DNA from 2 places in the Streptomyces sp. NPDC006134 genome. Region 2 is predicted to be linked to the other one. Evidence: predicted binding sites of a transcription regulator. Region 2 holds the regulator's gene; the other holds the start of a gene.
What was found. Region 2 encodes HrcA, which represses chaperone genes, less so after heat shock. Its sites were predicted from a motif close to TTNGCACTCNGNNNNNCNGAGTGCNAA; they were not measured.
Positions count from the first base shown of each region.

Region 1: a site for HrcA is predicted at 3,339-3,365, ahead of groES (co-chaperone GroES). Genes of this name have one in related genera too.

Region 1 is NZ_JBEXTV010000022.1:68,575-74,400, reverse strand. Features, by position in the region: gene ABZ340_RS16805 (LCP family protein) at 1-340, shown strand, start outside; gene ABZ340_RS16800 (methyltransferase domain-containing protein) at 357-1,640, opposite strand; gene ABZ340_RS16795 (polysaccharide deacetylase family protein) at 1,623-2,561, shown strand; gene ABZ340_RS16790 (polysaccharide deacetylase family protein) at 2,558-3,286, shown strand; gene groES (co-chaperone GroES) at 3,512-3,820, shown strand; gene groL (chaperonin GroEL) at 3,951-5,579, shown strand; gene ABZ340_RS16775 (ATP-binding protein) at 5,667-5,826, opposite strand, start outside.
Region 2 is NZ_JBEXTV010000001.1:242,803-248,628, reverse strand. Features, by position in the region: gene ABZ340_RS01155 (DUF3097 domain-containing protein) at 1-771, opposite strand, end outside; gene ABZ340_RS01150 (MBL fold metallo-hydrolase) at 806-1,531, opposite strand; gene hrcA (heat-inducible transcriptional repressor HrcA) at 1,705-2,721, shown strand; gene dnaJ (molecular chaperone DnaJ) at 2,722-3,858, shown strand; gene ABZ340_RS01135 (nitronate monooxygenase) at 4,187-5,272, shown strand; gene ABZ340_RS01130 (16S rRNA (uracil(1498)-N(3))-methyltransferase) at 5,269-5,826, shown strand, end outside.

The DNA.
Region 1 (5,826 bases), on a different contig from region 2:
GGCCCGCACCCGCCACGGCCTCGCCGGGGGCAGCGACCTCGCCCGCATAGAGCTCCAGCACAAACTGGTCACGGCGCTGCTGGAACAGGTCACCTCCGCCGGCCTCCTCACCGACCCCGCCCGGCTGTACCGGGTCGCCGACGCCGCCACCGAGAGCCTCACCACCGACACCGGCCTGGACTCCCTCGGCGAACTGGTCGGCCTGGGCCGGAGCCTGCGGGGCCTGTCGGCGACCGCCGTGCGGACGGTGACCATGCCGGTGGTGCCGGCGCCCTGGGACACCGACCGGGTGGTGGCGAAGGAGCCGGAGGCGACACGGCTGTGGGCGTCCCTGCGCTGACCCGTTCTGCCGGGGTCTAGCGCACCGGATGCCCGACCAGCATCGCCGGCGCCCCCGCGACCCGGGTCAGGAACACCGTCGCCGCGTTCGGCCCCTGCGGCCTGACCTTCCGGCGCAGTTCCTCCGGTTCCACCGCCGACCCGCGCTTCTTCACGGTCAGCGTGCCGACCCCCCGCTCCCGCAGCAGCGCCTTCAGCTTCTTGACGTTGAAGGGGAGGTGGTCGGTGATCTCGTAGGCGGTGGCGTACGGCGTGGGCCGCAGGTCGTCCGCCGTGACGTAGGCGATGGTCGCGTCGAGCAGCCCGCCGCCGACCCGTTCGGCGACCTCGGCGACCAGATGGGCGCGGATGACGGCGCCGTCGGGCTCGTACAGGTACCGCCCCACGGGACGCACCGCCGGGTCGGGCAGGTGCCGGGAGAGCAGGGTGCGCGGCCCCGGCAGCAGCGTCGCCCGCACCGCGCCCGGTTCGGTGCCGAACCAGAGCACCGCCTCCTTCACGTCCCCGCCGTCGGAGATCCACTCGGCCTCGGCGCCGTCGGGCACGGCCTCGTGGGGGATGCCGGGGGCGACCTTCAGCGCGGCGGCGAGCGGTGCCGTACGGGCGGCCGCCACGGCCCAGGACAGCGGCGGCGAGTACGCCTCCGGGTCGAAAATGCGGCCCCGCCCGCCCCGCCGCGCCGGATCGACGAAGACGGCGTCGTACCCGGCGGTGTCCACCTCCGTGACGTCCGCCTCCCGCACCTCGATCAGGCCGGCGAGGCCGAGCGCGTCGGCGTTGGCCCGCGCCGCCGCCGCCGTCAGCGGGTCCCGGTCCACGGCCAGCACCCGGATGCCGGCCCGGGCCAGCGCGATCGCGTCCCCGCCGATCCCGCAGCACAGGTCGGCCACGGACGTCACCCCCAGCGCCCTCAGCCGCTCCGCCCGGTACGCAGCCACCGTCGTCCGCGTCGACTGCTCCACCCCGTTCGGCGTGAAGAACATCCGCTGGGCGTCCTCGGCGCCGAACTTCGCCACCGCCCGCTGCCGCAGCCGCGCCTGCCCGAGCGCCGCCGACACCAGGGCGGCGGGGTGCTCGCGCCGCAGCCGGGTGGCGACCGCCAGCTCGTGGGCGGGGTCGGTGCCGCGCACCTCGTCCAGGAGGGCGCGGCCCTCGGGGGTGAGCAGGGGCAGGAGGGCGTCGAGGTCGTTCACCGGCCCATTGTCGGCCAGTCGGTGGACGGTGTGTCTCCGGCCGCGGTGTCGGGCCGGGTTCCACGGCGGCGGCTGCGAGGATCCGGCACCATGCGAGTAGTAGTACAAAATGACAAAAGCGGGGTGTTTCGGAAGGCGTCACCGGGGACGCGGCTCCGCGGGGGCTTCGCCGTGCTCGCCGTCGCCTCCCTGGCCGCGGGCTGCGCGCCGGGCGCCTTCGGGGTGCGGCCCGCCTCCGGCCAGCAGCCGCTCCAGGCGCCCCCGGCCCGCGCGCTCGACTCCTACGCCTCCCGGCTGAACGCGGAACACGCCGTCCGGGCCGCCGCCGCGCGGCGCTGGGGCCTCAAACGCGTCCCGCTGACGGCCCCGCCCCCGCCCGCGAAGAAGCCGCGGATCACCACCCGCGCGGGCTTCGAGGTCGACGACCACGCCGCACGCGGCCTCCCGCCGGTCTTCACCACCGTCCCCACCGAGGAGAAGATCGTCTTCCTCACCATCGACGACGGCGCCGAGAAGGACCCGGCGTTCCTGCGCATGATGAGCGAGCTGAAGGTGCCGTACACCGCCTTCCTCAGCGACTACCTGGTCAAGGAGGACTACGGCTACTTCAAGGAGATGCAGGACCGGGGGGTCACCCTCAACAACCACACCCTGCACCACCCCTACCTGCCCGCCCTGTCCTACGCCCGCCAGGAGCGCGAGATCTGCGGCATGCAGCGGGTGATCCGCAAGCAGTACGGCAAGCGCCCCACCGTCTTCCGCCCGCCCTACGGCAACTACGACGAGGACACCCTGCGCGCCGCCAAGAGCTGCGGCATCAAGCACGTGCCGCTGTGGAACGAGGAGGTCTTCGCCGACCGCTGGGAGTACCGCGAGTGGGACCGCTCGCTGCACCCCGGCGACATCGTCCTCAGCCACTTCCGGGGCCGCGACGACTGGAACGGCACGATGCGCGACATGGCCCGCCGCTTCCTGGACAAGGTCACCGCCGAGGGATACGCGGTGGCCCGGCTGGAGGACTACCTGTGAGGCGGCGGCGGGCGCGCCTGGCCGGGGCCGCCCTGACCGCCGTCCTGCTCACCGGCTGCGCCCACCTCGCCGACCCCGCCCCGTCCGCCCAGCGGCCGGGCGCGAAGGCGGCCCGCGGCACCGGCCGGGACGGCCGGCCGCTGCCGCCGGTCGTCGACCACGTCCGCACCCGCGACCCGGTCGTCTTCCTCACCTACGACGACGGCGCCGAACGCGACCCGCGCTTCCTCGCCCTGATCCGCGCCCGGCGGCTGCCCGTCACCCTGTTCCTCACCGACCGCGTCGCCGGACCGGGCTACGGCCACCTCGCGCGGCTGCGCGCGGTCGGCGCGAGCCTGCAGAACCACACCCTGGACCACCTCTCCCTGCGCGGCCTGCCCTATGCCGGGCAGCGCGCCGAGATCTGCGGCCAGCAGCGCAAGCTCAAGGCCCGCTTCGGTGTCCGCCCGCACCTGTTCCGCCCGCCCTACGGCGGGTACGACACCGCGACCCTGCGCGCCGCCGCCGACTGCGGTCTCGCGGCGGTCGTCCTGTGGCGGGCGGCGGCCGACGGCGAGGGGAACCTGACGTACACCCGCGGGGCGCACCGGCTGCACCCCGGCGACGTCGTCGCCGTCGACCCGGACCGCCCCGCGGGCCGCTCCCTGGCCGAGCGCACCGAACGGGTCCTGCGGGAGATCGAGCGGCGGGGCCTGCGGGTGGGGCGGCTGGAGGACTACCTCTGACCCCCCGCGCACACCGGCGAGGACCCGGCGATCCCCGACGCGCCGCCCGCAATTGGCACTCCGCTTGACCGAGTGCTAACGACGGTCATAGTCTCGGCTCTGGCACTCCCCCCGGGAGAGTGCCAACAACGCGACGGGCAGGTCCGGCACCCGCGACGACGGATCGACCTGGTCGCCACCTCAGACAGTTAACCCCGTGAGATCTCCGAAGGGGGAGGTCGGATCGTGACGACCGCCAGCTCCAAGGTTGCCATCAAGCCGCTCGAGGACCGCATCGTGGTCCAGCCGCTGGACGCCGAGCAGACCACGGCCTCGGGCCTGGTCATTCCGGACACCGCCAAGGAGAAGCCCCAGGAGGGCGTCGTCCTGGCCGTGGGCCCGGGCCGCTTCGAGGACGGCAACCGCCTTCCGCTCGACGTCAAGGTCGGCGACGTCGTGCTCTACAGCAAGTACGGCGGCACCGAGGTGAAGTACAACAACGAGGAGTACCTCGTCCTCTCGGCCCGCGACGTGCTCGCGATCGTCGAGAAGTAAGTCGACGCCAAGTCGACCTCACCTCGACTTCTGCTCACGCTGCGCCCCGGCCCCCCGCGACCGATAACGAAGCCGGGCGCCGGGGCGCAGTCGCTTTTCATCCCAGATTTCCGAGAGGGCTCCCGCTGCCATGGCGAAGATCCTGAAGTTCGACGAGGACGCCCGTCGCGCCCTCGAGCGCGGCGTCAACAAGCTTGCCGACACGGTCAAGGTGACGATCGGTCCCAAGGGCCGCAACGTCGTCATCGACAAGAAGTTCGGCGCCCCCACCATCACCAACGACGGTGTCACGATCGCCCGCGAGGTCGAGATCGAGGACCCGTACGAGAACCTCGGCGCCCAGCTCGTGAAGGAGGTGGCGACCAAGACCAACGACATCGCTGGTGACGGCACCACCACCGCCACGGTCCTGGCCCAGGCGCTGGTCCGCGAGGGCCTGAAGAACGTCGCCGCCGGTGCCTCCCCGGCGCTGCTGAAGAAGGGCATCGACGCCGCGGTCAAGGCCGTCTCCGACGACCTGCTCGCCACGGCCCGCCCGATCGACGAGAAGTCCGACATCGCCGCCGTCGCCGCGCTGTCCGCCCAGGACCAGCAGGTCGGCGAGCTCATCGCCGAGGCGATGGACAAGGTCGGCAAGGACGGTGTCATCACCGTCGAGGAGTCCAACACCTTCGGCCTGGAGCTGGACTTCACCGAGGGCATGGCCTTCGACAAGGGCTACCTGTCGCCGTACTTCGTGACGGACCAGGAGCGCATGGAGGCCGTCCTGGAGGACCCGTACATCCTCATCCACCAGGGCAAGATCTCCGCCATCGCGGACCTGCTGCCGCTGCTGGAGAAGGTCATCCAGGCCAACTCCTCCAAGCCGCTGCTGATCATCGCCGAGGACGTCGAGGGCGAGGCCCTGTCGACCCTGGTCGTCAACAAGATCCGCGGCACCTTCAACGCCGTCGCGGTGAAGGCCCCGGGCTTCGGCGACCGCCGCAAGGCGATGCTCCAGGACATGGCCGTCCTCACCGGCGCCACCGTCATCTCCGAGGAGGTCGGCCTCAAGCTCGACCAGGTCGGCCTGGACGTGCTCGGCTCCGCCCGCCGTGTCACCGTCACCAAGGACGACACCACGATCGTCGACGGCGCCGGCAAGTCCGAGGACGTGCAGGGCCGCGTCGCGCAGATCAAGGCCGAGATCGAGACCACCGACTCCGACTGGGACCGCGAGAAGCTCCAGGAGCGCCTCGCGAAGCTGGCCGGCGGCGTGTGCGTGATCAAGGTCGGCGCCGCCACCGAGGTGGAGCTGAAGGAGCGCAAGCACCGTCTGGAGGACGCCATCTCCGCGACCCGCGCCGCGGTCGAGGAGGGCATCGTCTCCGGTGGTGGCTCCGCCCTGGTCCACGCCTCCAAGGTCCTGGAGGGCAACCTCGGCAAGTCCGGCGACGAGGCCACCGGTGTCTCCGTCGTCGCGCGCGCCGTCGTCGAGCCGCTGCGCTGGATCGCGGAGAACGCGGGCCTGGAGGGCTACGTCATCGTCTCCAAGGTCAAGGAGCTGGAGAAGGGCAGCGGTTACAACGCCGCCTCCGGCGAGTACGGCGACCTGATCAAGGCCGGCGTCATCGACCCGGTCAAGGTCACCCGCTCCGCCCTGGAGAACGCCGCCTCCATCGCCTCCCTCCTCCTCACGACCGAGACCCTGGTCGTCGAGAAGAAGGAAGAGGAAGAGGCCGCCGCGGGCCACGGCCACGGTCACGGCCACGCCCACTGAGCGAATCGCTCGCAGCTCGCAGAAGGCCCGGCACCTGGGGTGCCGGGCCTTCGCCCTTGCTCCGTACGACTGCCGCGTATGGCCGCTTCACACGGGGCAGCCGACGACGGCCCACACCGTCTTGCCGGGCGCCCCCGGCCGCCGGGCAACCCCCCACTCCTCGGCCAGCGCCGCCACGAGGACGAGCCCGCGCCCGCCGTCCGCGAGGGGCGCTCCCTCCGGCGCGGGGCCGGGCAGCCGCTCCCCC
Region 2 (5,826 bases):
CTCCACCCGCCCGAGCAGCTCCGGCTCCAGGTCCTTGTAGGACCGCACCCGCGACAGGATGTGCCGCCAGGCCGCCCCCGTGTTCTCCGGCCAGCCCAGCGCCCGGCACACCCCCGTCTTCCAGTCCTGCCCGCGCTCCACCCGCGGCCACGCCCCGATCCCCAGGGACGACGGCTTGACCGCCTCCCAGACGTCGACGAACGGGTGGCCCACCACCAGGGCGTGCTCGCTCGTCACCGCCTGTGCGATCCGCCACTCCTTCGAGCCCGGCACCAGGTGGTCCACCAGCACGCCGAGGCGGGCGTCCGGCCCCGGGGCGAAGGACTCCACGATCGACGGCAGGTCGTCGACGCCCTCCAGGTACTCCACGACCACGCCCTCGATGCGCAGGTCGTCGCCCCACACCTTCTCCACCAGCTCGGCGTCGTGCCGCCCCTCGACGTAGATCCGGCCGGCGCGGGCCACGCGCGCGCGGGCGCCGGGCACGGCCACCGACCCGGACGCCGTACGCGTGGGCCGTACCGGCCCCGACGGCGGCTTCACCAGCGTGACCGCCCTGCCCTCCAGCAGGAAGCCCCGCGGCTCCAGCGGGAACACCCGGTGCTTGCCGAAGCGGTCCTCCAGGGTCACCGTGCCCGCCTCGCAGCGGATCACCGCGCCGCAGAAACCCGTCCCCGGCTCCTCGACCACCAGACCCGGTTCCGCCGGGACCTCGGGGACCGGCCGGGGCTTCTTCCACGGAGGGGTCAGATCGGCGGAGTACTGGCGCATTCTCCCGACGATAGGAGGAGTCCGCGCGCCCGGTTCAGCGCGACACGCCGAAGCGCGCCGCCAGCGCGTCCCGCTGCCGCCGCACGAACTCCGCGTCCACCACCGCCCCGTGGCCGGGCACGTACCGCGCGTCCTCGCCGCCCAGCTCCAGCAGCCGGTCCAGGGCGGCCGGCCAGTGGGACGGCACGGCGTCGGGGCCCGCCTGCGGCTCGCCGGACTCCTCCACGAGGTCGCCGCAGAAGACCACGTCCACCTCGCCCGGCACCAGGACCGCCAGGTCGTGGGCGGTGTGCCCGGGACCCACGTCGGCCAGCACCACCCGCCGCCCGCCGCCCAGGTCGAGCGTCAGCTCGCCGCGCACCTCGTGGCGGACGGGGACGAGCGCGTCCGCGGCCTCCCGCGCCCGCCCCGCGTCCAGGCCGTGGGCCACCGCGTCCGCGCGCAGCTCCTCCCGGCCGCCGGCGAGCGCCTCGCCCACGCCCGCCGCCCCGAACACCTCCGCGCCCGCGAACGCCGCCGCCCCGAAGACGTGATCGAAGTGGGCGTGGGTCAGCGCGAGATGCGTCACACGCCGCCCGGCCAGCCGCTCCGCCCGCGCCCGCAGCCGCGCCCCCTCCCCGAGGCTCGACCCGGCGTCGATCAGCAGCGCCGCGCCCCGGCCGGCCACGAGCCCCGCCGTGCAGTCCCACACCGGCAGCCGGCACCGGCCGACCCCGGCCGCCACCCGCTCCCACCCCAGCTCTTCCCAAGTCACCGTCATACCGGGGACGCTAGCGGGCACGGGACCCGTGACCGCGGCGGCGCGGGACCAGCCTTGCCGGGGAAGTACCCCACCGCCGTACACTGGGCCGGGGAAGACTGGCACTCGCACGCGCCGAGTGCCAGGCGACGACAGGGAAGACACCCGGCGGACGACTTCTGGAGGTGTGCGCGATGCTCAGTGAACGCAGGCTTCAGGTGTTGCGCGCCATCGTCCAGGACTACGTCGGCACCGAGGAGCCCGTCGGCTCCAAGGCGCTCACCGAGCGGCACAACCTCGGCGTCTCCCCGGCCACCGTGCGCAACGACATGGCGGCCCTGGAGGAGGAGGGGTACATCGCCCAGCCGCACACCAGTGCGGGGCGGATCCCCACCGACAAGGGCTACCGGCTCTTCGTCGACAAGCTGGCCGGGGTCAAGCCGATGACCGCGCCCGAGCGGCGCGCGATCCAGAACTTCCTCGAGGGCGCCGTCGACCTCGACGACGTGGTGGCCCGCACGGTGCGGCTGCTCGCGCAGCTCACCCGGCAGGTCGCCGTCGTCCAGTACCCGTCGCTGACCCGCTCGACCGTGCGGCACGTGGAGCTGCTCTCCCTCGCGCCCGCGCGCGTGATGCTCGTGCTGATCACGGACACCGGGCGGGTCGAGCAGCGGGTGGTCGACTGCCCGGCGCCCTTCGGCGAGACGTCCCTGGCGGACCTGCGCGCGCGGCTGAACAGCCGGGTCGCGGGCCGCCGCTTCACGGACGTGCCCAGCCTGGTGGAGGACCTGCCCGACGCCTTCGAGGTCGAGGACCGCGGTACGGTCTCCACGGTGCTCTCCACGTTGCTGGAGACCCTCGTCGAGGAGAACGAGGAGCGGCTCATGATCGGCGGTACCGCCAATCTCACCCGCTTCTCGCACGACTTCCCCCTCACGATCCGGCCGGTGCTGGAGGCGCTGGAGGAGCAGGTCGTCCTCCTGAAGCTGCTAGGCGAGGCGAAGGATCCGGGCGTGACCGTCCGCATCGGTCACGAGAACGCCCACGAAGGACTCAACTCCACGTCCGTCGTGTCGGTCGGTTACGGTTCGGGCGGCGAGGCGGTTGCCAAGCTCGGCGTGGTCGGACCGACCCGCATGGACTACCCGGGAACGATGGGAGCGGTACGCGCAGTGGCACGGTACGTCGGACAGATCCTGGCGGAGTCGTAGGTGGCCACGGACTACTACGCCGTACTCGGCGTGCGCCGCGACGCGTCGCAGGAAGAGATCAAGAAGGCCTTCCGGCGGCTCGCACGCGAGCTGCATCCGGACGTCAACCCCGATCCGAAGACGCAGGAGCGGTTCAAGGAGATCAACGCCGCCTACGAGGTGCTGTCGGACCCGCAGAAGAAGCAGGTCTACGACCTCGGCGGCGACCCGCTCTCGCAGTCCGGCGGCGCCGGCGCGGGCGGCTTCGGGGCCGGCGGCTTCGGGAACTTCTCCGACATCATGGACGCGTTCTTCGGCACGGCGTCGCAGCGCGGGCCGCGCTCGCGCACCCGCCGCGGCCAGGACGCGATGATCCGCATCGAGGTCGAGCTGGACGAGGCGGCCTTCGGCACGACCAAGGACATCCAGGTCGACACGGCGGTCGTGTGCGCCACGTGCAGCGGTGAGGGTGCCGCGCCGGGCACGTCCGCCCAGACCTGTGACATGTGCCGCGGCCGCGGTGAGGTCTCCCAGGTCACGCGGTCCTTCCTGGGCCAGGTCATGACCTCGCGCCCCTGCCCCCAGTGCCAGGGCTTCGGCACGGTCGTCCCGACGCCGTGCCCGGAGTGCGCCGGGGACGGCCGGGTCCGCTCCCGCCGGACTCTCACCGTCAAGATCCCCGCCGGTGTCGACAACGGCACCCGCATCCAGCTCGCCGGCGAGGGCGAGGTCGGCCCCGGCGGCGGTCCCGCCGGCGACCTGTACGTCGAGATCCACGAGCTGCCGCACCCGACCTTCCAGCGGCGCGGCGACGACCTGCACTGCACGGTGACGATCCCGATGACGGCGGCGGCCCTCGGCACCAAGGTGCCGCTGGAGACGCTCGACGGTCGGGAGGAGGTCGACATCCGCCCCGGCACCCAGTCCGGCCAGTCGATCCCGCTGCACGGCCGGGGCGTCACGCACCTGCGCGGCGGCGGACGCGGCGACCTCGTCGTCCACGTCGAGGTGCAGACCCCGACCAAGCTCGACCCCGAGCAGGAACGCCTGCTGCGCGAGCTGGCCAAGCTGCGCGGCGAGGAACGGCCGCAGGGCCAGTTCCAGCCCGGGCAGCAGGGGCTGTTCTCGCGGTTGAAGGACGCGTTCAACGGGCGCTGACGCGCGTGCGGTCAGGGCGGCCGGGGGTCCGGGGGTCGTCCCCCGGGCAGGCACGGTCAGCCGGGGCGGCAGGGGCTGTTCTCGCGGTGGAAGGACGCGTTCGACGGGCGCTGACGCGCGTGCGGTCAGGGCGGCCGGGGGTCCGGGGGTCGTCCCCCGGGCAGGCACGGTCAGCCCGGGCAGCAGGGGCTGTTCTCGCGGTTGAAGGACGCGTTCGACGGGCGCTGACAGTGATCACCCGGCCCGCTTCCCGAGGGCCGGTGCTGTCGGCCCATGCCCGCGGAAGGGTGGATTCGGAGCGGTGTGCGGGACGTGACACCATGCGGTCATGTCCTCCGCGCTGACCGATCTGTTCCCCCTGCCGATCGTGCAGGCCCCCATGGCGGGCGGTGTCTCCGTGCCGCGGCTCGCCGCCGCCGTGAGCGAGGCGGGCGGGCTGGGGTTCCTGGCCGCCGGGTACAAGACGGCCGACGGGATGTACCAGGAGATCAAGCAGCTCCGCGGGCTGACGGGCCGGCCCTTCGGCGTCAACGTGTTCCTGTCGCAGCCGGAGACGGCCGACCCCGCCGCCGTCGGCGTCTACGCCCACCAGCTGGCGGGCGAGGCCGCCTGGTACGAGACCGGGCTCGGCGACCTGGGCCACGGCCGGGACGACGGGTACGACGCCAAGCTGGCGGTGCTGCTCGACAACCCGGTGCCGGTGGTCTCCTTCCACTTCGGCTGCCCGAGCCGTGAGGCCCTGGACGCCCTGCGCCGCGTCGGCACCTTCACCCTGGTCACCGCCACCACCGTGGAGGAGGCGCGGGCCGTGGAGCGGGCCGGCGCGGACGCGGTGATCGCGCAGGGCGTGGAGGCCGGCGGCCACCAGGGCACCCACCGGGACGTGCCGGAGACGGACGGCGCCGGGATCGGGCTGCTGTCGCTCCTCGCCCAGGTGCGCGAGGCGGTGAGCCTGCCGGTCGTCGCCGCCGGCGGCCTGATGCGCGGCGCGCAGATCGCCGCGGTGCTCGCGGCCGGCGCGAGCGCCGCCCAGCTGGGCACCGCGTTCCTCGCCACCGACGAGTCCGGCGCGCACCCCCTGCACAAGCGGGCCCTGACCGACCCCCTGTTCGCCCGCACGGAGCTGACCCGGGCGTTCTCCGGGCGCCCGGCGCGCGGCCTGGTCAACCGCTTCCTGCGCGAGCACGGCCGCTACGCCCCCGCCGCCTACCCCGACGTCCACCACCTCACCGCGCCGCTGCGCGCGGCGGCGGCCGAGGCGGGCGACGCGCAGGGCATGGCGCTGTGGGCGGGACAGGGCCACCGGATGGCCCGGGAGCTGCCCGCGGGGCGGCTGGTGGAGGTACTGGCGGACGAACTCGCGTCCGCCGTCGCGGAGTTGCCGGGGTTCCCGGCGGGAGGTGCGGGCCGATGACGGCACCGGTGTTCGTGGTCGACTCCCTTCAGCCGGCGGACCTGCCGGGCGGGGAGTACGTGCTGGACGGCCCCGAGGGGCGGCACGCCGTCTCCGTGAAGCGGCTGCGGCCCGGCGAGGACGTCGTCCTCACCGACGGGCGGGGGCGCTGGGCGGACGGCGTGGTGAAGGCCGCCGAGGGCAAGGACCGGCTCGTCGTCACGGACCTGACGGACGTGCGCGACGAACCCCCGGGGCAGCCCCGCATCACCGTCGTCCAGGCCCTGCCCAAGGGGGACCGCGGCGAACTCGCCGTCGAGACGATGACCGAGGTCGGCGTCGACGCGATCGTGCCCTGGGCGGCGTCCCGCTGCATCACCCAGTGGAAGGGCGAGCGCGGGCTGAAGGCGCTGGCCAAGTGGCGGGCGACGGCCCGGGAGGCCGGCAAGCAGTCCCGCCGGGTCCGCTTCCCCGAGGTCGCGGACGCGGCGACCACCGAACAGGTCGCCTCGCTCCTGGCCGGTGCCGACTTCGCCGCCGTCCTCCACGAGTCCGGCGAGACCCCGCTGGCCACC